DNA from 3 places in the Rhizobium sp. CB3171 genome. Region 3 is predicted to be linked to each of the others. Evidence: riboswitches for the same ligand, from Rfam matches in the RefSeq annotation. Region 3 holds a riboswitch; each other region holds the start of a gene.
The links. Region 3 has a riboswitch for thiamine pyrophosphate ahead of thiC (phosphomethylpyrimidine synthase ThiC). Riboswitches for the same ligand answer to the same signal wherever they lie in the genome.
Positions count from the first base shown of each region.

Region 1 (9,687 bases), on a different replicon from region 3:
CCGAGGCGAGCGGCAGGCCGATGAATAGGGTGGCGAGCAGGAGCAGCGTGCTGTCGGCCAGTTTGGCGGCGGGCACTGTTCCATCGATGCGCCGCACGGCGCGGCCTGCCGTCAGCCCGTGATCGTCCGGCGCTGGAAGCAAGGCCATGGCGCCGAGAATGGCGGCGGTCACCACGATTTGCAGAAGGGACAGGGCTACGGCGCGGCCGGGATCGAAATCAAAGCGCAATGCTTGATAGATCGCCACCTCGAGCGTGGTCGCGGCCGGGCCGCCACCGAGGATCAGCACCAGCGTGAAGCTGGTGGCACAGAGCATGAAGATCAGGCCGGCGATGCCGGGAATGAGGCCGCGCAGCACCGGCCATTCGATGAAACGAAAGACGGAGGCGGGGCGCATGCCGAGGCCACCGGCCATTAGCCAATATTCCGCCGGCACGCGTTCCAGCCCGGCGAGCATCAGGCGGGCGGCGAGCGGCAGGTTGAAGAAGACGTGCGCCAGCAGGATGCCCGTCAGCCCGTAGATGCTGACCGGCTGCGCCAGGCCGAGCCCCGTCAATAGCTGGTTGAGAACGCCCTGACGCCCCCATATGCCGAGCAGGCCCAGCGCGCCGATCAGCACCGGCAGGCCCATGGGAACGGCCATCAGGCGGATGAGCCAGAGCCGGCCGGGAAAGCGAGGCTGCCGCGCCAGCGCGCGGGCGACCGGAATGGCGAGGGCGACAGAAAGTAGGGTGGACAGCGTTGCCTGCAGCAGGGTGAAGCGCAGCACGCGCAGAAGATAGGGATCGGTGAGCGGATTGCCGTCGGCGGATTCGATGCCGGCGGCAAGCAGGGTGACGATGGCAAGGCCGATGAAAAACACGATACCGGCGAGGCTGAAGGCCCCGCCGGCGATGGCATGTCTTTTCTCCGGCGCCGTCAGCAGCATCTCGGCATCAATTGGTGCTGGTGGCGGCCAGCCATTCGTCGATCCAGGCCTTGCGGTTCTTTTCGACCACATCGGGGCTCATCAGGAAGGTCTTTGACGGGACGACCAGCTTGCTGAAGGCATCTGGCAGCGGCTCGGACGTCGCCGAGACCGGCATCATCCAGTTATTGGTCGGGATGGTGTCCTGAAAGCCGGGCGAAACCATGAACTTCAGGAAGTCGCGGGCAAGCTCCTTGTTCGCCGACGACTTGATCGGGCCGGCAACTTCGATCTGGATGTAGTGGCCCTCGGAGAAGGCGGCCGCCTGATAGCGGTCGGTCTTGTCTACGACCATATGATAGGCCGGCGACGTCGTATAGGAGAGCACCATCGGTGCCTCGCCCTTGGTGAAGAGGTCATAGGCTTCCGACCAGCCGGGGGTGACGGTCAGGATGCGGCCCTTGAGCTTCGTCCAGGCATCGGCCGCCTTGTCGCCATAGACCGACTTGACCCAGAGCAGCAGGCCGAGGCCCGGCGTCGAGGTGCGGGGGTCCTCGATGACGATCTTCTGCGACGGATCGCCCTCGACCAGATCCTTCAGGCTCTTTGGCGGATTCTTGACCACCTGCGTATCGTAGACGACGGCGAAATGGCCGTAGTCATAGGGGACGAAGACGTCGTCTTTGAAATCGCCCGGAACCTTCAGGCCTGATGTGTCGATGCCACTGGCGTCGAACAGGCCAGTGTCCTTGGCCTCGTCGACGAGGTTGGTGTCGAGGCCGAGAACGACGTCCGCTTTCGTGCCCGTGCCTTCCAGCTTCAGCCTAGAAAGCAGCGCCACGCCGTCGGTGACGCTGACGTAATTGACCGTGCAGCCGCAGGTCTTCTCGAAGGCGGCCTTGACCTTGGCGCCCGGACCCCAGTCGGCGGTGAAGCTTTCATAGGTGTAGATGGTGAGCGTCTTGTCGGCGGCTTCGGCGCCCGGGGCGGCGAAAAGCGTTGCGCCGGCGGCGAGAGCCAAGCCGGTAAACAGTGACAATAGCGATCGGTTGGGCATGACAGCGCCTCCTCGTTGGTTTCGTTTTGAACGGGAAAAGGGCGCCATGATTTTGTCACGCGTCTAATCCCTCCGCCGGTGTTAGCCGGATCAGGTTCCGCGGGTTGGCCGGTGAAAGCCTCTCAGCCAGATGTCTTCGAAAGACATAAGGCACCCCGTTAGAGCGTTGGCAGGTTTATTCCTGTGACGAAGCGATGACAAGGGGAATGATTCCCCTGTCGATTGCAGTACGTTCGTTTTACTCGGCCGCGTGCGCAGCCGCCTGGCTGTCGAGCTTCTTGGCGGCGCCGGGCAATTGCACGTTCTTCAATGAGATCGCCGTCAGCAGGCCGAGGAAACAGATGGCGGCGGCCGTCATGAACAGTGGGCTGAAGGCGCTCGCATAGGTATTGGCAACGCTTTCGCGCGTGGCGTCCGGCAGGGCCGCCATCATCTTCGGCGTCAGTTCCTCGATATTGGCGACACCGGGGATGGAAACGCCGATATTGCCGAGCTTGGCGGCGATGATGGCGCCGTAGATGGAAATGGCGATCGAGGCGCCGCCCATGCGCGAGAGCGTCACGGCGCCGGTGGCGGCACCGACGTCGCGGCTGGCTGCGGCATTCTGCACGCCAATGACCGGGACTTGTTGTGCCAGGCCGATGCCGATGCCATGCAGCAGCATCAGGGCGCCGATGAAGACGATCGGCGTGCCGGCGTGAACATGCGCCAGCGTGGCGAAGGCGATGGTGCTGCAGGCGGCGCTGGCGATGGCGAAGGGCTTGTAGCGGCCCTTCATCGAGATCAGCCGGCCGGCCGAAAGCGAACCGCAGACGATGCCGCCGGTCAACAGGATGAACAGCAGGCCCGCCATGGATGGCGACAGGCCGGTCGTCGTCTGCAGGAAGAGCGCGAAATAATTGACCATGCCGATTGCCACCGCGCCGCTGGTGACCGAGCTGATCAGCAGCAGGCCGAAGGTCGGGTTGCGGAACAGTGTCATCGGCACGATCGGCTCCGGCGCGCGACGTTCGACGAAAACCCAGGCCAGCGCACAGAGCGCGCCGAAGGCGGTGATCCCGAGGCATTGCGGCGAAAGCAATGAGCCGAAGAGCTCCGTGCCGTCAGCGGCAAGCACGATGCTGGTGGTCGTCAGCGCAAGGAGGAGCGCGCCGGCATAGTCGATCTTCGGCTTGCGGGCGGGTTTGCGGTACGGCAGCATGAAGGCGAGGCCGGCCAGAACGATAAAGCCGATCGGCAGGTTGACGAGGAAGATCGAGCGCCAGCCGAAGAGGTCGCTCATCGTGCCGCCGAGAACGGGGCCGATGGCGCCGGAAGCCATCAGCACCAGGCTGGAATAGCTCTGATAACGGGCGCGTTCCCGCGGTTCGAAGAGATCGGCGTTGACGGAGAAGATCGAGACCAGAATGCCGCCGCCGCCAAGGCCCTGCAGCACGCGGGCGGCGATCAGCGTATTCATCGATATTGCAAGGCCGCAGACCGCCGAACCGACGGTGAAGATCGCGATCGCGGTCATCATCACATATTTGCGGCCGAAAAGGTCACCGAGCTTGCCGTAAACGGGCATCGAGGCGGAAAGGGCCAGCAGATAGGCCGAGCCGATCCAGCCGAAGCGTTCCAAGTGCCCGAATTCTCCGACGATGGTCGGCAACGCCGTCGATACGATCTGGTTGTCGAGGGTTGCCATGAACATGGCGGTCATCAGGAAAAAGAAGAGAATCAGCCGGCGGCGATGATCCGCCACGAGTGGCGCGGGCGTGGTCTGCATATCCATGGAACGAGAAATCCGAGCTTGCCCGAAACGCTATGCGCTCGACCGAACGCATGGGAACGCCCCGGTTCCTGAATGCGGAACATGGCGTTTTCGGACAGGTCTTCGAAAGCGAATGTTCCGGAACAATATATGTGCTATCAGCATATAACTGTCAATGGCAAGTGAATGCTGTTTGCATATTTTAATTCCTATCCGTCTCTGATATGTTGGAATGATGACATCAGCGACGAACACACGAGAAGTTGAAGCCTCACCGCTGCCCGAAGATGAAAACCGGTTGCGCATCGGGCAGGTGATGACCCGCATGCGCCTGATGACCGGCCGCCGCATGATCGGTCGGCTTGCCATCCAGAACGTTGCGCCGGGCCTGGAGCTTTCGCATCTCGACGTTATCGATGCCGTAAGGCGCGCGGAAGAGGCCGGCGAAGTCACGGTCGGGACCATCGCCGACATCCTGCGCATCGATCCATCGCGGGCAAGCCGCATCGTCGCTGATATGGTCGCCCGCGGCGTTCTGCGCCGCAAAGCCTCGCAGGCGGATGCGCGCCGCATCGTGGTCGTGCTGACCGCGCTGGGCCAAAGGCTGCTCGCCGAAATCCAGGCGCAGAAATTTTCGGTCATCGAGAGCATCATTGCCGACTGGTCGACCGAGGACATCGAGACTTTCTCGCTGCTGTTCGATCGGTTCGTCAGCGGTTACGAGCAGGTTTTCCAGGCGCGCATCAAGGAAACAGACGGCTGAACGGCTGACACCGCCGTTCTTGCCAACAGCGCTCTTCCCTTAGGACGCGTCTTTGCGCTATGGGCTTGGCACATGAGCCAATCCACCACCTTCACTATCCTTCTTGGCGGCGAGCTTCGCCTGACGGACCGGCTGCGCGCGGCGGTCGCGGGCAGCCGTTTCATTGCGGCAGATGGCGGCATGCGCCATGCCGTGGCGCTCAATGCGACGCCCGAGCTCTGGGTCGGCGATTTCGACTCGACGCCGGCGGATCTGCACGGTGCATTTCCGGATGTGCCCAAGCAGCCCTATCCGGAGGCAAAGGCAGCGACGGATGGCGAGATTGCCGTATCGGAAGCGATCAATCGCGGTGCGAAGCGGTTGATCCTCGCCGGCGCCATGGGTGGGGAACGTTCGGATCATGCGATCCAGCATCTGCTCAATGGCGTTCAGCTCGCCGAAAAAGGTTTCGACGTGCTGCTGACCTCGGGCGATGAAGAGGCCGTGCCGCTGCTGCCGGGCGACTTGGAACTGGCGCTGCCGGCCGGCTCGCTGTTTTCCATTCTGGGCTTCAGCGACTTGAAGGGTCTCTTCATTCACAACGCCCGCTATCCCCTGCGCGATTTCCATCTGCCCTTCGGCGCGTCGCGCACCATTTCCAATGTGGCTGAAGGTACTGTGCGCCTTTCGCTCGGCAGCGGCAGGGCGATCGTCCTTGCCCGCCCCTATGATCTCAGCGGAGTCTGATCTTGGCCCCTCCCATTCTGAAACTCGACGACATCTTTCTGAGCTTCGGCGGCGCGCCACTCTTGGCCGGCGCCGGGCTGCAGGTCGAGCCGGGCGATAAGATCTGCCTTGTCGGCCGTAATGGCTCCGGCAAGTCGACCCTACTCAAGATCGCCGCCGGCCTCGTCGAGGCGCAGTCCGGCGAAGTGTTCCGTCATCCGTCGTCGACAGTGCGCTATCTCGAACAGGCGCCGGACTTTGCCGATTACAAGACGGTGGCCGCCTATGCCGAAGCCGGGCTCGGACCGGGCGACGACCCTTATCGCGTCACCTACCTGCTCTCCCATCTTGGCCTGACCGGCGAGGAGGATCCGAAAAACCTCTCGGGCGGCGAGGCGCGCCGTGCCGCTCTGGCCCGCGTTCTTGCGCCGGAACCGGATATCCTGCTGCTCGACGAGCCGACCAACCATTTGGATCTGCCGACCATCGAATGGCTGGAAGGCGAGCTACAGAAGAGCCGCAGCGCCCTGGTGCTGATCTCGCACGACCGGCGTTTCCTGGAAAAGGTTTCGACTGCGACCGTCTGGCTTGATCGCGGCACGTCGCGGCGGCTCGATCGCGGCTTTGCGTTTTTCGAAGCCTGGCGCGACCAGGTGCTGGAAGCCGAGGAGCTGGAACAGCACAAGCTCGGCAAGGCGATCGAGCGCGAGGAGCATTGGCTGCGCTACGGCGTGACCGCGCGGCGCAAGCGCAATATGCGCCGCCTCGGCGAGCTGCAGGACATGCGCGCCCGCCATCGCGGCCACAAGGGGCCGCAGGGCACGGTGCAGGCAGCGGCTGCCGACGCGCAGGAAAGCGGCAAGCTGGTGATCGAGGCGGACAAGATCACCAAGACCTATGACGAGCGCGTTATCGTCGCGCCGTTTTCGATTCGGGTGCATCGAGGCGACTGTATCGGTCTCGTCGGTCCGAACGGTGCCGGCAAGACGACGCTCCTGAAGATGCTGACCGGCCAATTGGCGCCGGACAGCGGGACCGTCAAGCTCGGCACCAATCTGGAGATCGCCACCCTCGACCAGAAGCGCGAAGACCTCAATCCGGAGGATACGCTCGCCAACTACCTGACGGACGGCCGCGGTGAAAACCTGCTGGTCAATGGCGAGCAGCGGCATGTCACCGGCTATATGAAGGAGTTCCTGTTCCAGCCGGAACAGGCGCGTACGCCAATCAAGAATCTTTCCGGCGGCGAGCGTGCCCGGCTGATACTGGCGCGTATCCTGTCGCAGCCGACCAATCTCCTGATCCTCGACGAACCGACCAACGATCTCGACATCGAGACGCTGGACCTCTTGCAGGAGATCGTCGCCGGCTTCAACGGCACCGTTATCCTCGTCAGCCACGACCGTGATTTCCTCGATCGGACCGTGACCTCAACCATCGCACCTGCCAATCCCGAAGAGCCGGACGGCCGCTGGATCGAATATGCCGGCGGCTATTCCGATATGCTCGCCCAGCGCAAGGGCGCAATCGAGGAGCGCAAGCGAGCCGAAAAGGCAGCCGAGAAGCCGAAAGCAGCAGAGACGCAGGCAGCCACCGCTGAAGCTTCGAAGGGTAAGGGCAAGCTCTCCTACAAGCAGAAATTCGCCCTGGAAAATCTGCCGAAGGAAATGGCGAAGGCCGAGGCTGACATCGCTGCCCGCGAAAAGAAAATGGCCGATCCCAACCTCTTCGCCAAGGATCCGGCAAGCTTCAACCGCCTTGCGGCCGAGATGGAAAAGCTGCGCGACAGCCTGACGAAAATGGAAGAGGAATGGCTGGAGCTCGAGATGCTGCGGGAAGAGCTGGAGGGCTGAGGCGCGGTTCAAACCGTGTCATCAACCTTTCATAGCCATCGGTATATTAAAGAAAACAGATGGTTGCAGCCGGTGCTATTCCCTGTTGTCGAATTCGATAAACTGTTTATACATTGTGTTGAAAGTACCAGACTAGAGCATCCTGCTTTCAGGTAAATATCCCCTCCAAGCGAACAGATGCTCCAGATTCAAACGTCCAGAGCGCCCCTTCTGCGTTTAAACCAACGCACGGCGTTCCAGAGCTGGAGGACGCCGCGGATCGTCAGTCATCCGCGACGCATTGAGAAGTCCGAAGAGATCTGACGAGATTCCGCCGCTGGCGGTGTAGGTCCTTCGCGGAAGGCTGCAGGCAGACATCATGAACGCTTGACGCGGCAGTTTTTGCCGTGGGTGATTTATTGGTCAGGGGGTTCCTTCATGCCGATGACGCTGGCGCGTGTCGCTTTCTTAAGCTGTGCAATTGCTGTTCTCACGGGATCTCAGGCGCTAGCGCAAAATGCGCCGCCCGCGGCACCGGTGACGGTCGCCAAGCCCGTGGTCCGCGATGTCATCGACAGCGATGAATTCATCGGCCGCTTCCAGCCGGTCGATGAGGTCTCCGTGCGCTCGCGCATCGGCGGCTATCTGCAGGAGGTGCATTTTCAGGACGGTACCATAGTCAAGCAGGGAGACCTGCTTTTCGTCATCGACCAACGGCCCTACGTCAACGCGCTGAATGAAGCCACGGCTTCCCTCGAAGTCGCGAAGTCGACACTGACGAATGCCGATGCGCAATTTCAGCGCACGCAGGCATTGGCGGGTACCGGCAGTTTGTCCGCATCCAATCTCGACGATCGCCGCCGTGATCTGATCTCGGCGCAGGCAAATGTCCGCGGCGCGCAGGCGGCTGTCGATCGTGCCTCGCTCGACATGGAATATACCAGGATCACTGCGCCGCTCAGCGGCCGCATCGACCGGCGCCTGATTTCGGTCGGCAATCTCGTCCAGGCGGACCAGACCGTTTTGACGACCATCGTTTCGCTCGATCCGATCGACTTCTATTTCGACGTCGATGAACGGCGGCTGCTTTCCTATGCTGATGAGGCGCGCAAGAACGGCAGTGTTCTGCAGCAGGGCGGCGGCGGCCTCGATGTCACCGTGATGATCGCCGACAATCGCCAGCAGCCGTTCAAGGGCAAGCTCGATTTCGCGGAAAACCGCGTCGACAACCAAACCGGCACGATCCGTGTGCGCGCCCGCTTCCCCAATCCGAATCTCGTCTTGCAGCCCGGCCTTTTCGGGCGCATCCAGGTCGCGGGTTCCAATAGTTACAAGGCGGTCCTTGTTCCCGACGAGGCCATCGGCGCCGATCAGGATCAGCGCGTCGTCTACGTCGTCGGTGCCGATGGCAGCGTTACGCCGAAATCCGTGCGGCTTGGGCCGAAGCTTTACGGCTACCGCGTCATCCGCAGCGGCATGACTGGCGACGAAACCATCGTCGTCAACGGGCTGATGCGCATCAGGCCCGGCGTCAAGGTTGCACCGCAATTGGTCCAACTGCCGCCGGATGCGACCAACGAGGAGGCGCCGACACAGGCATCGGTCCAGGGGTCGGACCAATGAGATTTTCCCATTTCTTCGTCGACCGGCCGATTTTCGCGTCGGTCCTTTCCATCGTGCTGCTGATCGTCGGCGGCATCGCCTATTTCCAGCTTCCGGTCGCGCAATATCCGGAAGTGGCACCCCCGACGATCGTGGTGCGAACCTCCTATCCGGGTGCGGATTCGCAGACCATTGCCGATACGGTGGCGACGCCGATCGAGCAGGAGGTCAACGGCGTCGAGGACATGCTCTATATGTCCTCCTATTCCAGCGCCGACGGTTCGATGTCGCTGACCATTACCTTCAAGCTCGGCACCGATCTCGATAAGGCGCAGGTTCTGGTCCAGAACCGCGTCTCCATCGCCGAGCCCCGCCTGCCGGATGAGGTTCGCCGCATCGGCATCACCACGGTCAAAAGCTCGCCTGACCTGATGATGGTCGTGCATCTGCTTTCTCCGAGCAATCGCTATGATCAACTCTATATCTCCAACTACGCCCGCACGCGCATCCGCGACCTTCTCGTCCGGCTCGACGGCGTCGGCGACGTGCAGCTCTTCGGCGAGCGGCAATATTCGCTGCGCATCTGGCTCGACCCCGAAAAGCTTGCCGCCTACGGCATGACGGCCGGCGATATAGTCCAGGCCTTGAGGGATCAGAACGTGCAGGTATCGGGCGGCTCGATCGGCGGGCCGCCGGTTTCGGGCACCAATGCCTTTCAATATACGGTGACGACCCAGGGGCGCTTTTCCGATGCGCGGCAATTCCGCTATGTCATCGTCAAGGCGACGGATAGCGGTCGGCTCGTGCAGTTGCAGGATGTGGCGCGCATCGAACTCGGCGCGCAGGATTACGTCACCAACAGCTACCTGAACGGCGCTCCCGCCGTTGCGCTCGGCATCTTTTCGCGGCCCGGCACCAATGCGCTCGACGCGGCTGCAGATATTCAGAAGACGATGAAGGATCTGGCACAGGATTTCCCCCAGGGCCTCGAATATCGCATCGTCTATAATCCGACGGAGTTCATCTCCGAATCGATCAACGAGGTCTATAAGACGATCTTCGAGGCAG
Region 1 covers NZ_CP121652.1:3,338,878-3,348,564, reverse strand. Annotated here, with positions in the region: gene thiP (thiamine/thiamine pyrophosphate ABC transporter permease ThiP) at 1-928, opposite strand, end outside; gene thiB (thiamine ABC transporter substrate binding subunit) at 936-1,964, opposite strand; TPP riboswitch at 2,015-2,132, opposite strand; gene QA648_RS16280 (MDR family MFS transporter) at 2,203-3,738, opposite strand; gene QA648_RS16275 (MarR family winged helix-turn-helix transcriptional regulator) at 3,953-4,480, shown strand; gene QA648_RS16270 (thiamine diphosphokinase) at 4,553-5,206, shown strand; gene QA648_RS16265 (ABC-F family ATP-binding cassette domain-containing protein) at 5,209-7,038, shown strand; gene QA648_RS16260 (efflux RND transporter periplasmic adaptor subunit) at 7,462-8,640, shown strand; gene QA648_RS16255 (multidrug efflux RND transporter permease subunit) at 8,637-9,687, shown strand, end outside.
Region 1: linked by a shared signal. The riboswitch ahead of thiB (thiamine ABC transporter substrate binding subunit) and the one ahead of thiC (phosphomethylpyrimidine synthase ThiC) in region 3 are both predicted to bind thiamine pyrophosphate.

Region 2 (9,687 bases), 720 kb from region 3:
AGTCGGCAAAACATGGCGGTGCGCCGTAACGGCTGATGTCATATGTTGCGGCGTAGACCTTCTGTACATCGGCCGGGAGGCGGCTCGGCGCACCATTGTCGCGAATGACGTAGCTACCGAATCCGACCACCGCGACCATGACCACTGCTGCGGCCGCGAATAAGGGCCTTCGACCCAAACGACTGCCACGACCGCGAAAAGGCTGCTCGATGAACCGCCACGAAAATGAGGCGAGAGCGAGCGAGACGACGACGATCAAGCCACTCTGGACCGGGGAAAGCTCGCGGCCAAAGATTTCGCGTGTGAAGACGATGATCGGCCAATGCCAGAGATAGAGGGAATAGGAAACCAGGCCGACGAACACTAGCGGCCTCGCCCGCAGCGCTCGTCCGGCCAATCCATGTTCCGCTCCAGCATAGATCACCAGGGCCGCACCGAGGCAGGGCAGCAAAGCGGCAGGGCCGGGAAATAGAGTATGATCGGTGAAACCGAAGACGGCGATGGCGATCAGGATTACGCCGAGGGCCGCAAGGCTCTCCCGCACCACAGGCCGGGCCGGTCTCGGTATCACATGGAAAGCCAGCAAAGCGCCGATCAGCAATTCCCAGGCGCGGAACTGCAACAGGTAGAATGCCGCCGCAGGCGTGCGGAAGACCGTCCAGGCACTCGCCGCGAACGAGGCGATCAACAGGCCAAGCAGAATGGGCACCGTATAGCGCCGCGCAAATCGGTTGACCGCCAACAGCAGCAGCGGAAACAGGATGTAGAACTGCTCTTCGACTGCCAGCGACCAGGTGTGCAGCAGCGGTTTCAACTGCGCGCCGATGTCGAAATAACCGCTCTCCTTCTCGAACTGAATGTTCGAGGTGAACAATGCGGCGGCCTTTACACTGCGGGCGAAATATTCCAGCTCGACCGGCATCAGAAGCAACCATGCCGCTATGGACGAGGCTGCAAGGACGGCAAAGAGCGCCGGAAAAATTCGCCGTATTCGCCTCTCGTAGAAACGCACGATGCTGAAATCGTCGCGAGCAACCTCACCCGAGATCAGCGAAGCCATCAGGAACCCGGAGATGACGAAGAAAACATCGACGCCGACGAAACCGCCGCTGAACCCCGGAATGCCCGCGTGATACAGCACGACTGGCAGGATCGCCAGCGCGCGAAGCCCGTCGATATCGGCGCGATATTTTAAATGGCCTGGAATAGGCTGGCGCACGAACTCCGGAACAGGAGAATCACGCAGTACTATGAGATTCAATCTTATTCTCCGAAGGCCACGAGGGTTCTGCGTCTGGCGTGGCCAAGCTGTTATCGCGGCGAGCTGACGTTAAACTGAAAACTCACCGCAGCGACTTAGGTTCAGCCCATATTCGTCTTGTTCGGTCGCTTAGCTGAGGTTTGGTGGATTTCAGCGGGTTGTAAGGAAGACCTAATAGCTCTCGATAAGCTGGGGTCGGCGAGGAGTGTGAAGAGCTGATATGACCAACATTACACTCCGCAACGTGGTCAAACGTGTGGCGCTTCTTAACCTCGGCTATTTCTGTGTCGAGTTTGTGGTCGCGCTGTCCATCGGTTCGGTATCGCTCTTTGCCGACAGCGTCGATTTCCTCGAAGACACGTCGGTTAATCTCCTGATCCTGATGGCACTAGGCTGGAGCGCCCGCAATCGCGCCCGCGTTGGCATGGCTCTTGCAGCGATCCTGCTCGTTCCCGGGCTGGCGACCATCTGGACCGCCTGGAAGAAATTCATGATGCCGGTTGCGCCGGAACCGCTGCCCCTATCGCTGGCGGGCCTCGGCGCGCTCGCCATCAATCTTTCCTGCGCCATGATGCTAGCCCGTTTTCGCGCGCATGGCGGCAGCCTAACCCGGGCAGCGTTTTTATCGGCTCGCAACGACACGCTCGCCAATGTCGCCATCATTGCGGCAGGTCTCGTGACCGCATTTCTCTGGAATTCCGCCTGGCCGGACCTGATCGTCGGCATCGCCATCGCCGCCATGAACGCCGATGCGGCGCGTGAGGTATGGACGGCGGCCAGGGGCGAACATAGTGCCGCCGCCTGAGATGCCCTGCTGTCGCCGCTTCGGTGGGATGCTAGGCTTGGACGCCTGACGTGCGGGCCATGCTCGGCTGGGATGCCAATTGCGCGGCCATGTCAGCCGTTCGATCTAGGACCGTCATTGCCTGTGAGATGAGCTCATCAAGCGCATCGGCACTCTCACAAGCCCGCACGATCAACGGCGCACTCAGGCATATCCTCAAGGCACTGGCGGGCATGTCACCGAAATCGGCGCAGCGAACGGGCTGACCGAGACGCACCGGTGTAAGGCCGTTCTGCTCGACGGCAAGGTTCTTGTACACCGCGGCCATCTCCGTCGCCGTCAGGATGCCGTCCTGATGGGGATTGCGCAGATAGAATGAGAAGATCGAAGGTATTTCATCCCAGCGCGGGGCGTGCGAGTCGCCCCACAGGCTCTTCCGGTCTATCGGCCGGCTATCGAGCAGTTCGAAGGCGCTATCGTGCTTCAGCCGCTCTCCGACCGCCTCTGCAAAAGTGTTCAGCACCGAAATCACCTTTTGCTCAGGCATGCCAACGAAGCGCTCCAGTTCCAACAGCGCCGCCTTCCATCGCAGCAAGAGGCCGAAATTGGCGTGATCTGGCAACGCGTCCCGGGCCACCCAGCCTTCCGGCCAATCCGCTTTCGCGCAATAATCGGCAAAAGCCGGAGACAAAGGCCGCTGTTTCAAGCGATCCGACATCCGAGGCGGACACAGCAGCGCCCCGCTGAAAATCGGACCGGCCAGGAATTTGGAGCCGGTGACGGCCACAAGGAAATCATGGGCCAGATAGGCACGGATCGTTGCCCCGGAGACGCGAAACTGGCAGGCATCGATCATGATATCGAGCATAGCGCCGAAGCGCGCTTTCAGGCGAAAGACCGTTTCGAGGCCTGGCGCCAGCAGGCTGGTCTTGGAAACATCCGTGACGACCAAAAGGCATCTGAGTTCTGCCGCGCGGGCAAGCTCGATCAACCCCCTCAATTCCAATTCTATCTCTTCTTCGCTCCGCAACGTGCCATCCGGATTGCGCACCGCGACCGTCGTATTTCGCGTGGCATGTCCCGGGCTTAGTTCCTCACCCTTGGCGACGGGCCTATTGCTGCTGACGCGGCTCATGAAGTGACGCCCGGCTGCGGCAGTCATCACCCCGCTCCCGGTCTCGTTGCCCATCAGCGTGATGGTCATCAAGGTCCGATCGTCCTGGCGCGCCAGCAGCTCCGCAGCGAAAAGATGGATATCGGTGCCTGACGTCGCCATGACGGCATCCACCCGCGAAGGCCCTGAGCCTTGATCGAGGCCAAGCAGATGCAGCAGTTTCGTCCGCATCCGCGCGATATCCCGCGCGTAGATGTCGGTCGCAGCCCGCGTTTCCATCTCCCGCAAAAGATCAGCATAATAAGCGCCGACCGCCGCGAAAGCCGGTGCGGAAATGGTCGATGCCGTCGAGGAGCCGAAGGCCAGATCCTGCGGCCGGGGCGATGGCCCGTAACCATACATGTTGAGACCGGTTGCAGCGTCGCACTCCAATCTCTCGTCCCCACCGGAAATCAGGCAGGTGAGAAGCGCATCCTTGTCCTTGCCGGACGGCTTTAACGGCGCGCCTGCGGTCTCAGCCATTTTGCCGTTCGGGGCAAGGCCGGGGGCGTAGTCGTCAAAGGTCTTCAGCATGCGGAAACATTCCTCTCACAGTCCTGAGATCGAAACGCGTCAAGCGCCGCGATCTGCACGAGGCCCGCAGGATGATTTCGGGCACGGAACATTAGGACAAATAAGATGGAGCGAAGCTGACTTGCCGATGGGACGCAGATGGCGGCACCAACGATTGCTCGATATTTTCCGCACGAATGGGTCATCCGGCAAGCGCAGGCGCGGCCCCTCTACGGCGAAAAGCTCATTGAGCCTCATGACAACATCGAGAATCGATCAACTCTCCCTGCTGTTGCCGAAGCTCCAAACGAAAAAGCCTGCCGCGGGAGGAGGTGCGGCAGGCTTTCGAAAAGAACCGAACAGTAGCTGGGAGGAGGAGTGCTACTGTTCCCGCAGACGACCTTGGGAGGAGGATAAGGGCGCCTACATCACGAAGGGATGCGGGAGGAGGTGCATCGCTTCGATAACCAAGATCATATCGCAGATTTGCTCAGTTCATAGGCATTTCTTTGCAGGGCAGGCATGCGTTATGCGAAAAGCGGGATGCTCCATTAGCATCGACTTACATTGAAAATGCGGGAAACCGCCGACAGCGTGCGCAAAACAAAAGCGCCCGCTCGGGAGGAAGCAGGCGCTGACGAAAAGTCGAAGTTATGGCGTTTATGAGCCGTTAGCGAGCAACCGCGCCACGAGCGATGTTGCGGATGTCGCCGCGGCCGATACCGAGGTCATCCAGTTCGCGCGTGGACATACGGCCCAGTTCGGCGACCGTTTGACGATACTTCCGCCAGTTGTTGAAAGAGCGTGCTACGTTCATGATGATCCCCTTTCTTCGGGCATTCGAAGCCGAGCTGCCGTCCGTGGCGCTCCCCTTTGCTTCGATGAGAGGTATATAATACGGCACCCTCGGTTATTGCAGCGCCAAGGCTTCACTGCACCCATGCAAGTAGCGCATGGGTCTGAAGGCGGCCCATTCTGTCACTTCAAATTCTCTCTCCGGACCAGGCCAACCGAAACATCTTTAGGGTTGACCTTTGTCAGCCCATTAGCATTCTTGCCGGTGAGCAACCGGCAAGAATTGCAGGCGCGCGTTGCTCAGACAATCAATGGCGCAAAAATAATTCGCTGCACGTGTCGTAATCTCACGCGGCCGTTCGTCATAATCGGGAAAGCGCCAAGCGGTTCACCGTTCCAGGCAATTCGATTGCCCTTCTGAATTCAAACTCAAGGCAGCACCATGACGACCGAAAGCCAGACTTTTGCCGATGTGGAACAGGATATTCCCACCGTGGAAGACCATAGTGCCCGCAACAAACTCGTTATAGCCCTGCTGCTGGTGTCGGCTTTTGTCGTCATTCTCAACGAAACCATCATGGGTGTTGCGCTCCCCCATCTGATGGCGGATCTCGATATCACCGCGAGTGCCGCTCAGTGGTTGACCACGGCCTTCATGCTGACCATGGCCGTCGTCATCCCGATCACCGGATACCTGCTGCAACGGCTCAACACCCGGCCAGTATTCATTCTCGCCATGTCGCTCTTCAGCGCCGGTACGCTGATCTCGGCGCTGGCGCCGGGTTTCGCGGCGCTTGTTCTCGGGCGGATCGTGCAAGCCTCGGGCACGGCGATCATGATGCCACTGCTGATGACGACAGTGATGACCTTGGTGCCGCCGGACTCCCGCGGCAGGACCATGGGTAATATCTCGGTCGTCATTTCCGTGGCGCCGGCCATCGGGCCCACCATTTCCGGCCTCATCCTTTCGGCGCTCGAATGGCGCTGGCTGTTCCTCCTGGTCTTGCCGATCGCGTTGGGCGCATTGACGCTTGGCGCCTTGCGGATGAAGAACGTGACGGTTCCAACCACCGCGCCGATCGATATCTTTTCGATCATCCTCTCAGCCATCGGTTTCGGCGGTTTCGTCTACGGCCTCAGCGGGCTCGGCGACGCAGCACTTCGCGCGCCGGTGGTGTCGCCATGGATTCCGCTCCTGACCGGCGCTGTCGTCATCGCGGTTTTCGTACTGCGTCAGTTGCATTTGCAGAAACAGGATAGAGCGCTGCTCGATCTGCGCACCTTGACCACAAAAACCTTCACGATCGCTGCTGCCATGATGGCCATTCTGATGATGTCGATGTTCGGCGTCTTCATCTTGCTGCCCATCTATCTGCAAAACGTGCTGGGATTGTCGACGCTGCAAACCGGACTGCTGTTGCTGCCCGGCGGGCTGATCATGGGCCTTTGCGCGCCGACCGTCGGGCGCCTGTTCGACAAACATGGTCCTGCGCCGTTGATCATTCCGGGAGCCATCATGCTCAGCATGGTGATGGGCGGACTGGTTTTCATTCAGCAGGATACGCCGTTTTGGATGCTGCTGATCGCCCATATCGTGCTCAGCATCGGTCTTGCGCTGATGTTCACGCCGCTATTCACCGTCAGCCTGGGATCGCTACCGCCAAACCTCTATTCGCATGGCAGCGCCATGCTCGGTGCGACCCAGCAAGTCGCCGGAGCCGCCGGCACCGCGCTGTTTGTCGCGATCATGACGCTCCGGTCCACCAGCCTCTCCGCCAGCGGCGCCAGTATCCTTACGGCAACGACCGGCGGCATTAAGGCGGCATTTCTCTGTGGGGCGATCATCTCGCTGGGAGCGATCGCGGCGGCCTTGTTCATCAGAAAGCCAAAACACGGGCCGGAGGCGGGCCACCACCACTAGAGACATTCAACGCTGCGGAAGCTCGGTCATCTCGATACTGCGATTTGCTGGTGACAGGGCGGTCTTTCTCTGCGAAAAAGACGGTGATGAGAGACAGGGGCGCCCGTCGCGTGATGGGCTGAGAAGCACCCTTTGAACCTGAACCAGATAATGCTGGCGGAGGGAGTCGCTCGGGGTCTCGGCGTGCTCTTGTCGTTGTCCCCTTCGCGTCTCGCCCCGCCCGAAAGGGGCGATATGCAAGATAAAACCACTCCCGGCGCGCTGCTGACGGCCATGCGGACAAACCCTCCACTGGTGCAATGCATCACCAACTTGGTCGCGACGGCGTTTGCCGAAACGGAGGTCGGCGAATTCGCCGCAATCTCCGGTGCGTTGTCTACCGGCTGGATCAGAAAGGCACGCCCATGATCCGAAACGTCCTCTCCATCGCCGGCTCCGACCCCTCCGGCGGCGCCGGCATTCAAGCCGACCTGAAGACATTTTCGGCACGCGGCATCTACGGCATGGCGGCGCTGACCGCGTTGACGGCCCAGAACACGCAAGGCGTTTCCGGCGTTCACCCCGTTCCTCCGCAGTTCGTCGCCGATCAGATCAAGGCGATCTTTGCCGATATACGCGTCGATGCCGTCAAGATCGGCATGATTGCCAATGCGGCAATCGCCGAAGCCGTTGCCGATGCGCTCGCTCCCCATCGAGGCGTGCCGATCGTGCTGGACCCCGTCATGATCGCCAAGGGCGGTGCAGCGCTGCTTGCCGCGGATGCCGTCGACGTCCTGACCAACCAGCTTCTTCCCCTGGCCACGCTGCTGACGCCCAATCTGCCGGAAGCGGCGGCGCTTCTGCACGAACCCGTTGCCGAAAATCGCGAGACGATGGCGCGGCAGGCAGAAAGCTTAGCAAAGCTCGGCCCGCTGGCCGTTCTGGTCAAGGGCGGGCATCTTGCCGGCAATGAAAGCCCTGATGTTCTCGCAAGCCCGGAGGGGCTGACCTGGTTCGAAGCCGGTCGCATGCCAACCAAGAATACGCATGGAACCGGCTGCACGCTGTCCAGCGCCTTGGCGGCGGAGATTGCAAAGGGTTCGACACTGACGGAAGCTGTTGCCACCGCCAAGCATTATCTTGCGGGCGCGGTTGCGGCGGCCCAAACGCTCACCGTCGGCACCGGTCATGGGCCGGTCCAGCACTTCTACGAGCTTTGGCCATAAAGCTGAACGGCGACATATGTCGACTAACAGGCGAACATACGTCCTTTGCCACGCAGTTGACGCAAGTTTTAAGTGCGATATAATTAAAAATCACCACCATTAAAAGAGTGAACACATGATCAAGTTCTTATTGATGATGAGTGTCCTCGCTTTTGGAATTGCTGGTTTTGTCGTCGTTGACGAGAACCGAGCAATGGCCGCTGGTCCCTGCAATTCATCAGCTCAAAACTGCCCCTGAGAGATAGACCTCGGACGCCTGGCGATGAACGATTTGATCTACGCGGGCGCCATTGCAGCCGGAGCGGTGACGCTGCTGATCGAGGCATTTCGGAATTTCAACTCGCAAACCGGCGACCATCCATTCTCGCTGCACCCGATTCTCAAAGAAGTCGAGGTCAGGAACCTCTGCACGACCGGCGAGATTATCGCCGGTTTCACCTTCTATGCTGCCTTATACCTTATCGTCTACGCCGTGGTCTTGGGGTCGGCAGAGGTGTATGACCTGTTATTGAGCGCGAGCAAGGCCAGAAGCGAAATCGGTGCAACCGACAACGTCCTGTTGCCCGCAAGTGACCCGTCGGTACTGTCTGCGACGAGCTACGGCAAACCCATCTTCGTTTCTGCCCTCTTAATTTCATTCCTGTCGATTGGCGCTGTCAAACCCATCGAAGCGACGATGAGAAGTCTTGCTCATCGGATGGCCGGCATCCCCCGGGGCGTCTACAGGGTCATAGAGAGTCTACGCAGCGTGGACTATGAGGAGTTCCTAAGAGATCAACCGGGATTGTTGGTCACAAGTTTTCGCGACGCGACTGAATCAATCAAGAGTAGTATCGGTTTAAGCAGGAAAATAGCGGAGATTGAGTCATCGTTGGCCACGATTGACTATCTCTCGGTCGCTACAAACGCGAATAATCGAATGCTGTACTTCCCGCTTATATCAAATGTCTGAGCTGGAAGCACTGTCGAACAAACTCGATGGGCAGCTCACCGCCTTGCATGACCTCATAGCTGCTTTACAAAAGAAGCTTCAATCCGGCGGCGAAGACGGAGCCGCAAAGCCCGATATACATGAAATATGGGACGCGCTTTCGAATCTCCAGCGCGAAGCGGCGATCGCGCGATCGAATACGATGGCAGTGTTCGCCGTCTTATTTGTGCGCAATAACCGGTCTGTCTTCAGCCAAAGCGGCTTGCTCCGCAGGCGCCCTCCGAAACTCGGTCAGAAGTCTCAAAGGAAAGAAGAAACAAGACCTCTGAGCCCGATGGAAAAAACCATAAAGCGAATCCAGGAAAAATATAACGCCGAACAAAACTCGTTCGCGATCAGCATGATGGTTGGCTTGGTCCTTGGCGCGATCGCGACTTTTCTCATTTACAACCAGTGGCGTGACTGGAAAGTGCAAAGTGATTCGGGCGTGTATAGCGAACAAACACGCGTCTTAGAGAACGAAATTGCTAATCAAGTGAGAGCAAACAACAATGCAGGCGCGAACAATGATAAATTAAATACTAAGGATACCATCGCCCAACCTGTTTGTTCCCCAACTGACGCCGATTGCAAGACGAAGGAAGCCATTCGCCGATATAATCTTACGCAACGGCCCATTTTCATCGAAACGACAGCCTGGGATACTCTTCATTCGGGACTTCTGGTTCTCTTGAGCGTTTTCTTTGTGCTCGTCGCGCGCGAGGTGCGCATCGAGCAACAATCATGGCGAACGGACTGGAAATTCTATCAATTTCCGTTCCTAACGCTGCTTGGCATGTCCTTGCTGTCGGGGCTTATCGCAGTTTTTGCGTCGGCTGCGGTCAACTTTGCTAAGTTGGCATGGGCCGTAAATTTTCATCTGACACAAACGCAAATCATCTTTTTATTCGAACAATCGGGAGAATTTTTTGCCCTTCATTTTGGGGCCGGGTTGATCCTCTCATTCGCGGCCCTCGTTATTATGGATAAGCACAGACATCTCAGTGTTTTTTGGACAGTATTAATCAGTATTATTTTCTCTGCAGTATATGCGGGATATATGTGGCTTGCGATTTTCCTGACCT
Region 2 covers NZ_CP121653.1:1,433,489-1,443,175, forward strand. Annotated here, with positions in the region: gene QA648_RS25980 (acyltransferase family protein) at 1-1,261, opposite strand, end outside; gene QA648_RS25985 (cation transporter) at 1,482-2,066, shown strand; gene QA648_RS25990 (hypothetical protein) at 2,098-3,732, opposite strand; gene QA648_RS25995 (DUF1127 domain-containing protein) at 4,382-4,528, opposite strand; gene QA648_RS26000 (DHA2 family efflux MFS transporter permease subunit) at 4,949-6,427, shown strand; TPP riboswitch at 6,513-6,609, shown strand; partial or broken gene QA648_RS26005 (hydroxyethylthiazole kinase) at 6,662-6,745, shown strand; gene thiD (bifunctional hydroxymethylpyrimidine kinase/phosphomethylpyrimidine kinase) at 6,832-7,632, shown strand; gene QA648_RS26015 (hypothetical protein) at 7,895-8,584, shown strand; gene QA648_RS26020 (hypothetical protein) at 8,577-9,687, shown strand, end outside.
Region 2: linked by a shared signal. The riboswitch ahead of QA648_RS26005 (hydroxyethylthiazole kinase) and the one ahead of thiC (phosphomethylpyrimidine synthase ThiC) in region 3 are both predicted to bind thiamine pyrophosphate.

Region 3 (9,687 bases):
GAGCCGGCCGAATTCGGATTTGATCTTGCCGAAGAGGTCAGCGACCTGTTCAGGAGCCCCGATATCGCAGACAATCGCCCGCATCGTGCCGCCAGTCTCGGCGGCGAGTTCGCTGGCTGCCTTTTCCAGCACATCATGACGGCGCCCGGTGAGGACAACGGTATAACCTTCAGCGCTCAGCGCTTTGGCGATGCTGCGGCCGATGCCGGTACCTCCGCCGGTGACAAGGGCGATCTGGGTTTTTGGTGCGATTGCGGGCTGCGCCATCTCAGATTTTCCCTCCAAGTTCATCATCGATGTGGATCCTTATGATCTCATCGAAATTGGTTTCCGCCCTGAAGCCGAGCGCCGTTGCCCGCCGCGCATCGAAATCCGTCGCCCATCCGGAAACAATCGAGCGGATTGTGGGGTCGATCTCACGGCGGATGAGTTTGACAGCCTTTTCGCCGGCGACGCGGCGCAGAGCCTCGATCTCCTCGCCGACAAGTGCGGACAGCCCGGGCATGGTGAGATTTCGGCGCGGTCCGATCTCGCTGCTGTCGATGCGTGCGGCATGGATGAAGAAGCCGACCGCGGAGCGTGGGCTGGCAAACCAGTGTCGGACATTCTCGTCCACCGGCAGCACGGCTTCCTGATTGACAAGAGGCTCGCGCAGAATGTTCGAGAAGAAGCCGGAGGCGGCCTTGTTGGGCTTGCCGGGGCGGATGCAGATTGTCGGAAGGCGAATGCCGATGCCGTCGAAGATGCCGCGCCTCGAATAATCGGCAAGCAGCAGTTCGCAGATCGCCTTCTGCGTACCGTAGCTCGTCAGGGGGGTCGTGAAGAAATCATCGCCGATCTTCTCCGGAAAGGGTTGGCCGAAAACAGCGATCGACGAGGCAAAGATGACGCGGGGGTTATAGGGCTCCTTCAGCCCCTCGTGCCGGATGGCCTCGAAGAGCGAGCGCGTGCCATCGAGATTGGTGTGGTAGCCCTTATCGAAATCCGCCTCGGCCTCGCCGGATACGATCGCCGCCAGATGAAAGATCATATCCGGCCGCAAGCCGGAAAGCTTGGTGGCACTCGCGGGATCAGAAAGATCGGCCGTCATCGCCGTGGAAACGGATACAAGCGCGGCCGGAACCGGCGGCGGAACAACGTCGACAAGCGTCAACCTGTCGATCCCGCGGCCAAGCACATCTGCCTGCAGACCAATCTTCTCCACCAGCTTGCGGCCGATCATGCCAGCCGCCCCGATAACCATCACATGCATATCAGCCAGATCTCCTCATGCTCAGCGGCTCAAACCGTATTGCCGGTATTGCCGGTCGCCAGCAGAACCTTGGTCGTTTCGTAAATACGCGTCAGATGATGCCGGAACGCGTCGACGACGGCATCGCGGTCATGCCGTGCGAGAGCCTCGTAGATCGATAGATGATCGTCGTAGCTCGCTTCGATAGCGCCCGGCTTGGACATGGCGTTGCGGCGGTAATTCATCATGTAGGTGTATAGGTCAGTGACAAAGTCGGCGAGCAGCGGGTTTCCACCGGCGCGATAGATCGCAACGTGGAATTCGCGGTCGCAAATGAGGAAACGCATCACATCGTCTCCGCCAAGCCGCTGCGCCTCCAGAAGAGCCTGCAACTTTGCCAGCGTCGCATCGTCGATCCGTTCGGCAGCATCCCCGACGACCTTGAGCTCGACATGGAGACGGGCCGCGTGAACCGACTCCAGATCGTAGCTGTCGATTGCGTTGGGAGAGGCGATCGTCACCGTGATGTGGCTGAGGTCGACCTTGCAAATGCGGCTGCGGCTGCCATGCGAAACCGCGATGATACCCTGCGCGGCCAGGGTCTGGATGGCGCCGCGCACCGTTTCGCGGCTGACATGGAGAACGCTTGCCAGTTCGCGCTCGCCCGGCAACTCGTCGCCCGGCCGCAACATGTTGGTTGCTATCAGGACCATCAGCTTCTGAGCGATAACGTCACGCGCCGTCCGGCGGGCGAGACCACGCGCGATATTCGGCACCTCGGTTAAGATCGGACTTTCGTCCATCACACCCTCCGGTCCACTGGTTGGTCCAGCAGATCAGTTTATTAAGAATGGTTGAGCAAATCAGTCAAGCCAATTTCCTCCTGTAACCGCCAATAGGGACATCTTTCATCAGCCAGGCTCGGGACAGAGATATCGCTCGACGTCTGAGCCGCAACGAGAGCGAGCTTGACATCATTAGCAGCGGCCCTTTACGATCACCGACATTCACCAGGGGGGTCCCGGCAAGGGGCTGAGATACTGCTGAACAATACGGCTTTGCCGATTGTGGGCGCAGTGACCCGTTGAACCTGATCCAGTTCATACTGGCGTAGGGACGGTGCAAGCGCTCGAAGGCTTTGGATTCATGCGTGGAATCCGTGCCGGCGTCTTTCCATCATTCCGGCTGATTGACTGGGTCTCCAACTGCAATTTGGAGCCTCAAACCATGACCATTGCCGCAAAGAATCTTACCCCGACCGTCACGACTGGCCCGATGCCGGCATCGCGGAAGATCCATATTTCTGGAGATATCCATAGCGATATCCGCGTACCGATGCGCGAGATCAGCGTCCATCCGACCGCAGGCGAGCCGCCTGTCGTCGTCTATGATTCCTCCGGTCCCTACACGATAGAGGGCGCCGAGATCCGCATCGAGCAGGGCCTGCCCCAACTGCGCCGTGACTGGGTGCTCGCCCGCGGCGATGTCGAATCCTATGTGGGCCGCCATGTCCGCCCCGAGGACAACGGCTTTGTCAGCGGCGAACGGCTCACGCCGGAATTCCCAGGGCGACGCCGGCCGCTACGTGCCAGGGATGGTAAAGCCGTCACCCAGCTCGCCTATGCACGGGCCGGTATCATTACGCCGGAGATGGAGTTCATCGCCATTCGCGAAAACCTCGGCCGCAAGGCCAACGCCGAAGCACTGATTCGCGACGGCGAGAGCTTCGGCGCTCATATTCCGGATCATGTCACACCGGAATTCGTCCGCCAGGAAGTCGCCGCCGGCAGGGCGATCATCCCGGCCAACATCAATCACCCCGAAAGCGAACCGATGATCATCGGCCGGAATTTTCTGGTGAAGATCAACGCCAATATCGGCAACTCCGCCGTCACGTCATCGATGGCGGAGGAAGTCGAGAAGATGGTCTGGGCTGCCCGATGGGGCGCCGATACCGTCATGGACCTTTCGACCGGCCGCAACATCCACAATATCCGAGAATGGATCATCCGCAATTCGCCGCTGCCGATCGGCACGGTGCCGCTGTATCAGGCGCTGGAAAAGGTCGGCGGCATCGCCGAAGACCTCACCTGGGAAATCTATCGCGATACGCTGATCGAGCAGGCCGAACAGGGCGTCGATTATTTCACTATCCATGCCGGCGTACGGCTGCATTACATCCCACTCACCGTCAATCGCGTGACCGGCATCGTCTCGCGCGGCGGCTCGATCATGGCCAAGTGGTGTCTTCACCATCATCGCGAGAGCTTCCTCTACGAACATTTCGAGGAAATCTGCGATATCTGCCGCGCCTATGACGTCTCCTTCTCGCTCGGCGACGGCCTGCGCCCCGGCTCGATCGCCGATGCCAACGACGCGGCGCAATTTGCCGAACTCGAAACGCTCGGCGAGCTAACGAAGATCGCCTGGGCGAAGGATTGCCAGGTGATGATCGAGGGCCCCGGTCACGTGCCGATGCACAAGATCAAGGAAAACATGGACAAGCAGCTCGCCGTTTGTGGCGAGGCGCCTTTCTATACGCTCGGGCCGCTGACGACCGATATCGCGCCGGGCTACGATCATATCACCTCGGGCATCGGCGCTGCCATGATTGGCTGGTTCGGCACGGCCATGCTCTGCTACGTCACCCCGAAGGAACATCTCGGCCTGCCCGATCGCAATGACGTCAAAACAGGTGTCATCACCTACAAGATCGCCGCCCATGCTGCCGACCTTGCCAAGGGGCACCCGGCCGCGCAGGTGCGCGACGATGCATTGTCGCGCGCCCGCTTCGAGTTCCGTTGGGAAGACCAGTTCAACCTGTCGCTCGATCCTGACACCGCCCGCAGCTTCCATGACGAAACCTTGCCAAAGGAAGCCCACAAGGTTGCGCATTTCTGCTCGATGTGCGGCCCGAAATTCTGCTCCATGCGGATTTCGCACGATATCCGCGCCGAAGCGCAGAAGGAGGGGCTGGACGCGATGGCGGCGAAATACCGTGAGGGCGGCGATCTCTATATGCCGATCGACACCCCAGCCCATAAGGCAGACTGACATGCGTGTCCTTGTGAAGGGGGCCGGCGTCGCCGGCCTCACGGTCGCACGCGAATTGCACGCCCGTGGTGCGAAAGTGATCGTTTTCGACCCGCACCCAAACTTCGCTCGCGCTGCTTCCTGGCTCGCCGGCGGCATGCTCGCGCCTTGGTGCGAGCGCGAAAGCGCCGCTGAGACCGTGCTTAAACGCGGCCTCGATGCCGCCGACCGGTGGGAAGCGATTCTGCCGGGCAAGGTCGTCCGCAACGGAACGCTGGTCGTCGCATCGACCCGCGACCATGGAGAGCTGAGGCGATTTGCCAGCCGCACGACCTGCTATCAATGGGTGGAAGAGGACGACATTGCTGCACTCGAACCCACTCTCGCCACTCGCTTCAGACATGGCCTGTTCTTTCAGCGTGAAGCTCATCTGGATCCTCGCCAGGCGCTGCGCGCGTTGAAAGAGCTGTTGTCGGCAGAGGGCGTCGTCTTTACCGACGAAGATGTGAGCGAAGACGATTTCTCCGATATCGTTGATTGCACCGGTGCTGCCCGCATCGGGCAAAGTCGCAATCTGCGCGGCGTGCGTGGCGAAATGCTCTATCTGCATACAGAGGAGGTTACGCTCGCCCGGCCCGTTCGCCTGCTGCATCCGCGCTTTCCCGTGTATATCGTCCCCCGCGGCAAGGGCCTGTTTATGGTCGGCGCGACGATGATCGAGACCGAATTCGACGGCCCGATCACTGCGCGCTCGATGATGGAACTGCTGAACGCAGCCTATGCGCTGCATCCAGCCTTTGCGGATGCCACTATCGTCGAAACCGGCGCCGGCATCCGCCCTGCCCTCCCCGACAATTTTCCGCGAGTAATGCGGGAAGGCAAGGTCACATACCTCAACGGTCTTTATCGCCACGGTTTTCTGCTGGCGCCGACAATGGCGGCAGAAGCCGCCGATCTCGTCTTTTCCGAACGGACGACGCAAAGGAGTTTCCAATGCACCTGATCATTAATGGCGAAGCGCAGACGATCGCCGCCACGACGCTTTCGCAGCTTTTGGCCGCCCTCGACTACGAAGGCGACTGGCTGGCAACCGCCGTCAACGGCGAACTCGTTCATCGCGAGGATCGCGACGGACATATTCTGGTCGACAACGACAGGATCGAGATCCTGACACCCATGCAAGGAGGCTGACCATGCTCGATCTCTACGGAAGCCAAATCGGGTCGCGACTTCTTCTCGGCACCGCGCGCTATCCCTCGCCAGCAGTCCTCGCCGAAGCGGTCAAGCGATCAGGGACCGAGATCGTCACCGTATCGTTGCGCCGCGAAGCGGTCGGCGGTCGCAACGGTGGCGCATTCTTCGACATGATCCGCGCGCTCGACGTTCGCGTTCTTCCCAACACGGCCGGCTGCCATGGCGTATCGGAGGCGGTGCTGACCGCCAAGATGGCCCGCGAAGTGTTTCGAACCAACTGGATCAAGCTGGAGGTGATCGGCAACCACGATACGCTGCAGCCGGATGTCTTTGCACTCGTCGAGGCGGCGCGCATTCTGATCGGTGAGGGTTTCGAGGTCTTTCCCTATACGACGGACGATCTGGTCGTCGCCGAACGTCTGCTCGAAGCCGGATGCCGGGTGCTGATGCCCTGGTGCGCGCCGATTGGTTCTGCGGCAGGACCGCTCAATCTTTCCGCACTTCGATCTCTGCGGGCACATTTTCCCGACGTGCCGTTGATCGTGGACGCCGGTATCGGCCGACCTTCGCATGCTGCTGTTGTCATGGAGCTCGGCTTCGATGCCGTACTGCTGAACACCGCGGTTGCCGGCGCCGGCGACCCTGCCGCAATGGCGGAAGCCTTCGCCAAGGCGATCGACGCCGGCAGGCAGGCGTTCGGTGCCGGTATGCTGGAGCCGCGCGACATGGCAGTGCCTTCGACACCCGTAATCGGAAAGGCGGTTTTCGCATGAAGCTCGATCCATTCTACCTGATCGTTGACAGTGCCGCATGGATCGAAAGGCTGGTGCCACTGGGTGTCAAACTGGTGCAACTGCGCATCAAGGATCGCACTCTGGCCGAGATACGGGCAGACATCCGCCAGGCAAAGGCGGTCTGCGCTGCCCACGCATGCCAGTTGATCATCAATGACTACTGGCAACTTGCCATCGAGGAAGGCTGCGATTTCATCCATCTCGGCCAGGAGGATCTGGCGGTGGCCGATCTTGGCGCCATCCGCGAGGCAGGCTTGAAACTGGGACTTTCGACGCATGACGAGGCGGAGCTGGCGATCGCGCTGGCGGCGCGTCCGGACTATATCGCGCTCGGTCCGATCTACCCCACCATTCTCAAGGCCATGGCCTGGGCGCCGCAGGGTCTCGACCGCATCGGCGAATGGAAGGCGCGCATCGGCAGCATACCGCTGGTGGCGATCGGCGGGCTGACCGTGGAACGCATTGCCGGCGTCTTCGAGAACGGGGCGGACAGTGCTGCGGTGGTCACGGATATCACCTTGAACAAAGCACCCGAAACGAGAACCATGCAGTGGCTGGGGATGACCGACATCTACCGCTCCAATGTCTGCGCGGACCCGATTTAGATACGAAGAGGCGTCTTTGCTGCAGCGGACGCCCCACTTCTGGCCAGAACTGCTTCAAGAGCATCAACGACCAATTCGGCCATCAGATCGGCCGGTTAGTGCTCCAAGTGCCTCCGGAAGAACGCCAACACCGCGGAATTGAACTCCTTGTGAAAGGCCACTCGGTCGAACCCGGGTCTGTCGCCGCATATGTCCGGACGCTTCTTAGCCAAATCCGGCGTGCAGGGCGTAAGGAAGGCAAAATGACCGGCACCTTGTACGATATGGTAGTCGGGCTTGGCCGGCAGATCGCGATCGATAGCCGAAACAAAGTCAAACGACACTTCACCGCCAGTTCTGTCTTCTCCGCTGTGTTCCGACGCCCAAAGTTGAATCGGGGTTTTCACGTTCTCTAAGCCGTCTGGGCCGAACAATGGACCGAAAGCCGGATCGGCAATGACAAGGGCCTTCACGCGAGGGTCATGCGCGAATGATTGTGTCGGCATCTCGTTTTTCTGCAGTTGTGCGCAACTGGGCTTCGGAGAATTCTCCGGGCAGAGCGCAAGAGCCTTTCGAAGATCGGGAGTGCCGCCTGCAACAACCAAGCCTGTATAGCCACCTCTCGAGAAGCCAAAGAACCCTATATTTTCGGGGTCGAGTTTCGAATGATCGGGCCATGCGGTGAGCATGTAGTCGATCAATCGCGTGATGTCGGCCGGACGCTCCGCGAACGGGGCAAGAGTGTCGGCACGGCTCATATCGCCGCCGGCTCCCGCGTCGACTGGATGGTTGAGCGCAACGACAACGAACCCACCATCTGCGAGCATCTCGGCTGTGTCATGGTGGCTGACGAAGGATCCTCCATAGCCATGCGAGATCACGATCAATGGCAGTTTTTCGCCGGACACGGCACAGTTCTCCGTGGCCGGCAGCGTCGTCATGCGAAATTTCACCTCGCCCGCCTCTTCGGCGCAAGGAGACCAGACGGCTGCTTGTAGCATCGGAAGGCCGGGCTCAACCGGCACGCTGATGAAGCGAAGACCGGCAGCCTGGGCGAACGTAGCCATCAAGCAGAACGTGGCCAGGAGCGTGGACTTGAAAAGGCGCATGCATTGCTCCGATCAAGAGATTTGAACTTGCCGTAGACGGCTTCCAGGATGCTGAGAATTCGCCTCTGTTTATGCGGAGCATTGTCTCGCTCAGGTAGCTCCCATACGAACGCCACCCGGCCAAAGAGGCATTTCACCAAGACTACTTGCCGCCGGAGGATTGAACAAAAAACAGCCCATCATGCGGTTGTATGCTCACCTCGCCGATCCGTGTTGCCAGGCCCATATTTAATGCCTCAGGTGCCCTTACAAATCGAAGTTTCGGGCTCAGGAGGTCGGCATATTGCTTGTCGCTGATTGAAAGCCGCCCCTCGAATATTTCCTTCATTCGATCATCATCGATTGCAAGGGCGTTATATCCCTCATTGATTTGATCGGCGGTCAGTTTTTCGCTGCTGAAGGTTTCTTGGCCGGAGTGAAATGCAAAAAGAGATTCTTTATTTGCAATTCTTTCTTTCCCAGCCAGGAATAAAAGAACTGCCGCCGATTCAACATTGGCAATTGCATACGTATTAATTTGAACGTCCATGGAAGACAGTATGTGGTATAGGGCGATGCCCGAAGCGATATTTCCACCCATGGAATTTATCATCAGGTATATTGTACTGTAACCTTTTGATCTCAGATTTATGATTCCGCTCGTAAGATCGAGTGTAGACTTTTCATCAATCGGCTGGGAGAAATACAAATAGGCGGCCGAGCCGCTATTCACATTTTCCTTCTCTTGAGCAAAGACGACGCTGGATTTGAAGGTACCGATCGCTAAGGCAGATAGACCTAAGCAGACATTCCGGCGATTCAACATTACCGACATATCAAACAGCCCTCGAATGGATTAATCACTCCGGTAAGATACGCGGCACTTGCGAGCCTCGGCAACTTCAAGCGAACGACCTTACTTCAAAGTCACGTGATCTCATGCGCTGCAGGATGCCGTCATCACCCGGCAAAAGACCTCGTGTGGAGGGTAAAATTCTTTGCCCTAGCCGGTTTAGTGTTGCTTTAAAGAAACTGTGTCAGGGTACAGGCGTGTCCTCTATACCGGCAACCTGATGAAGTTTCGAAGAAATCCAAAGATACTGCGCGGCTTCGCGAACTCTGTAATAGGCCATACTGGCGCATTTGCTCCGGCAATATTTGCGGCAACTATTGCAGTCATCGTCGTCTGTGTTGCAACGAACTGGCGGCGGGAACGATCGCTGGCCGATGAACGCTCCATTGTTGCCGGCGAGATTGCCACCATTTCATCCCGGCTTCAGACAAACCTCAATAGCAATGTGAAGCTGCTGCAAGGCCTGGCGGCTGGTGTCGCAGTCAATCCAACGATGGACCAAACCGCCTTTTCCAAACTTGCTGCCGAAATCTTGCAGCCCGATTCACAATTGCGAAGCTTCGCCGCGGCGCCTGGCATGGTGGTGAAGTGGGTTTATCCGGAAAAAGGAAACGAAAAGGCCATCGGCCTCGACTACCGAAAGAATGAAAAGCAACGCGATGGCGCGATGCTGGCGCGCAACACCCACAATATCGTTCTGACCGGACCTGTTGAGCTCGTCCAGGGCGGGACTGCTTTCATAGTCAGGTGCCCAGTTTATATCAATGACGGAACAAGCCAGATCTTTTGGGGTCTTCTTTCTGGAATCGTAGATATTCCGAGGCTTTACCAAGATAGCGGCCTTGAATCGACCGACCTTGAGATTGCCATCAGCACCGTACCGGAGCCGAACTTGCCCAAACAAGTTTTT
Region 3 covers NZ_CP121653.1:2,150,609-2,160,295, forward strand. Annotated here, with positions in the region: gene QA648_RS29100 (SDR family oxidoreductase) at 1-267, opposite strand, end outside; gene denD (D-erythronate dehydrogenase) at 269-1,252, opposite strand; gene QA648_RS29110 (FadR/GntR family transcriptional regulator) at 1,282-2,034, opposite strand; TPP riboswitch at 2,234-2,366, shown strand; gene thiC (phosphomethylpyrimidine synthase ThiC) at 2,459-4,285, shown strand; gene thiO (glycine oxidase ThiO) at 4,287-5,267, shown strand; gene thiS (sulfur carrier protein ThiS) at 5,258-5,455, shown strand; gene QA648_RS29130 (thiazole synthase) at 5,458-6,231, shown strand; gene QA648_RS29135 (thiamine phosphate synthase) at 6,228-6,857, shown strand; gene QA648_RS29140 (CocE/NonD family hydrolase) at 6,953-7,945, opposite strand; gene QA648_RS29145 (ATP-dependent Clp protease proteolytic subunit) at 8,088-8,759, opposite strand; gene QA648_RS29150 (bifunctional diguanylate cyclase/phosphodiesterase) at 8,998-9,687, shown strand, end outside.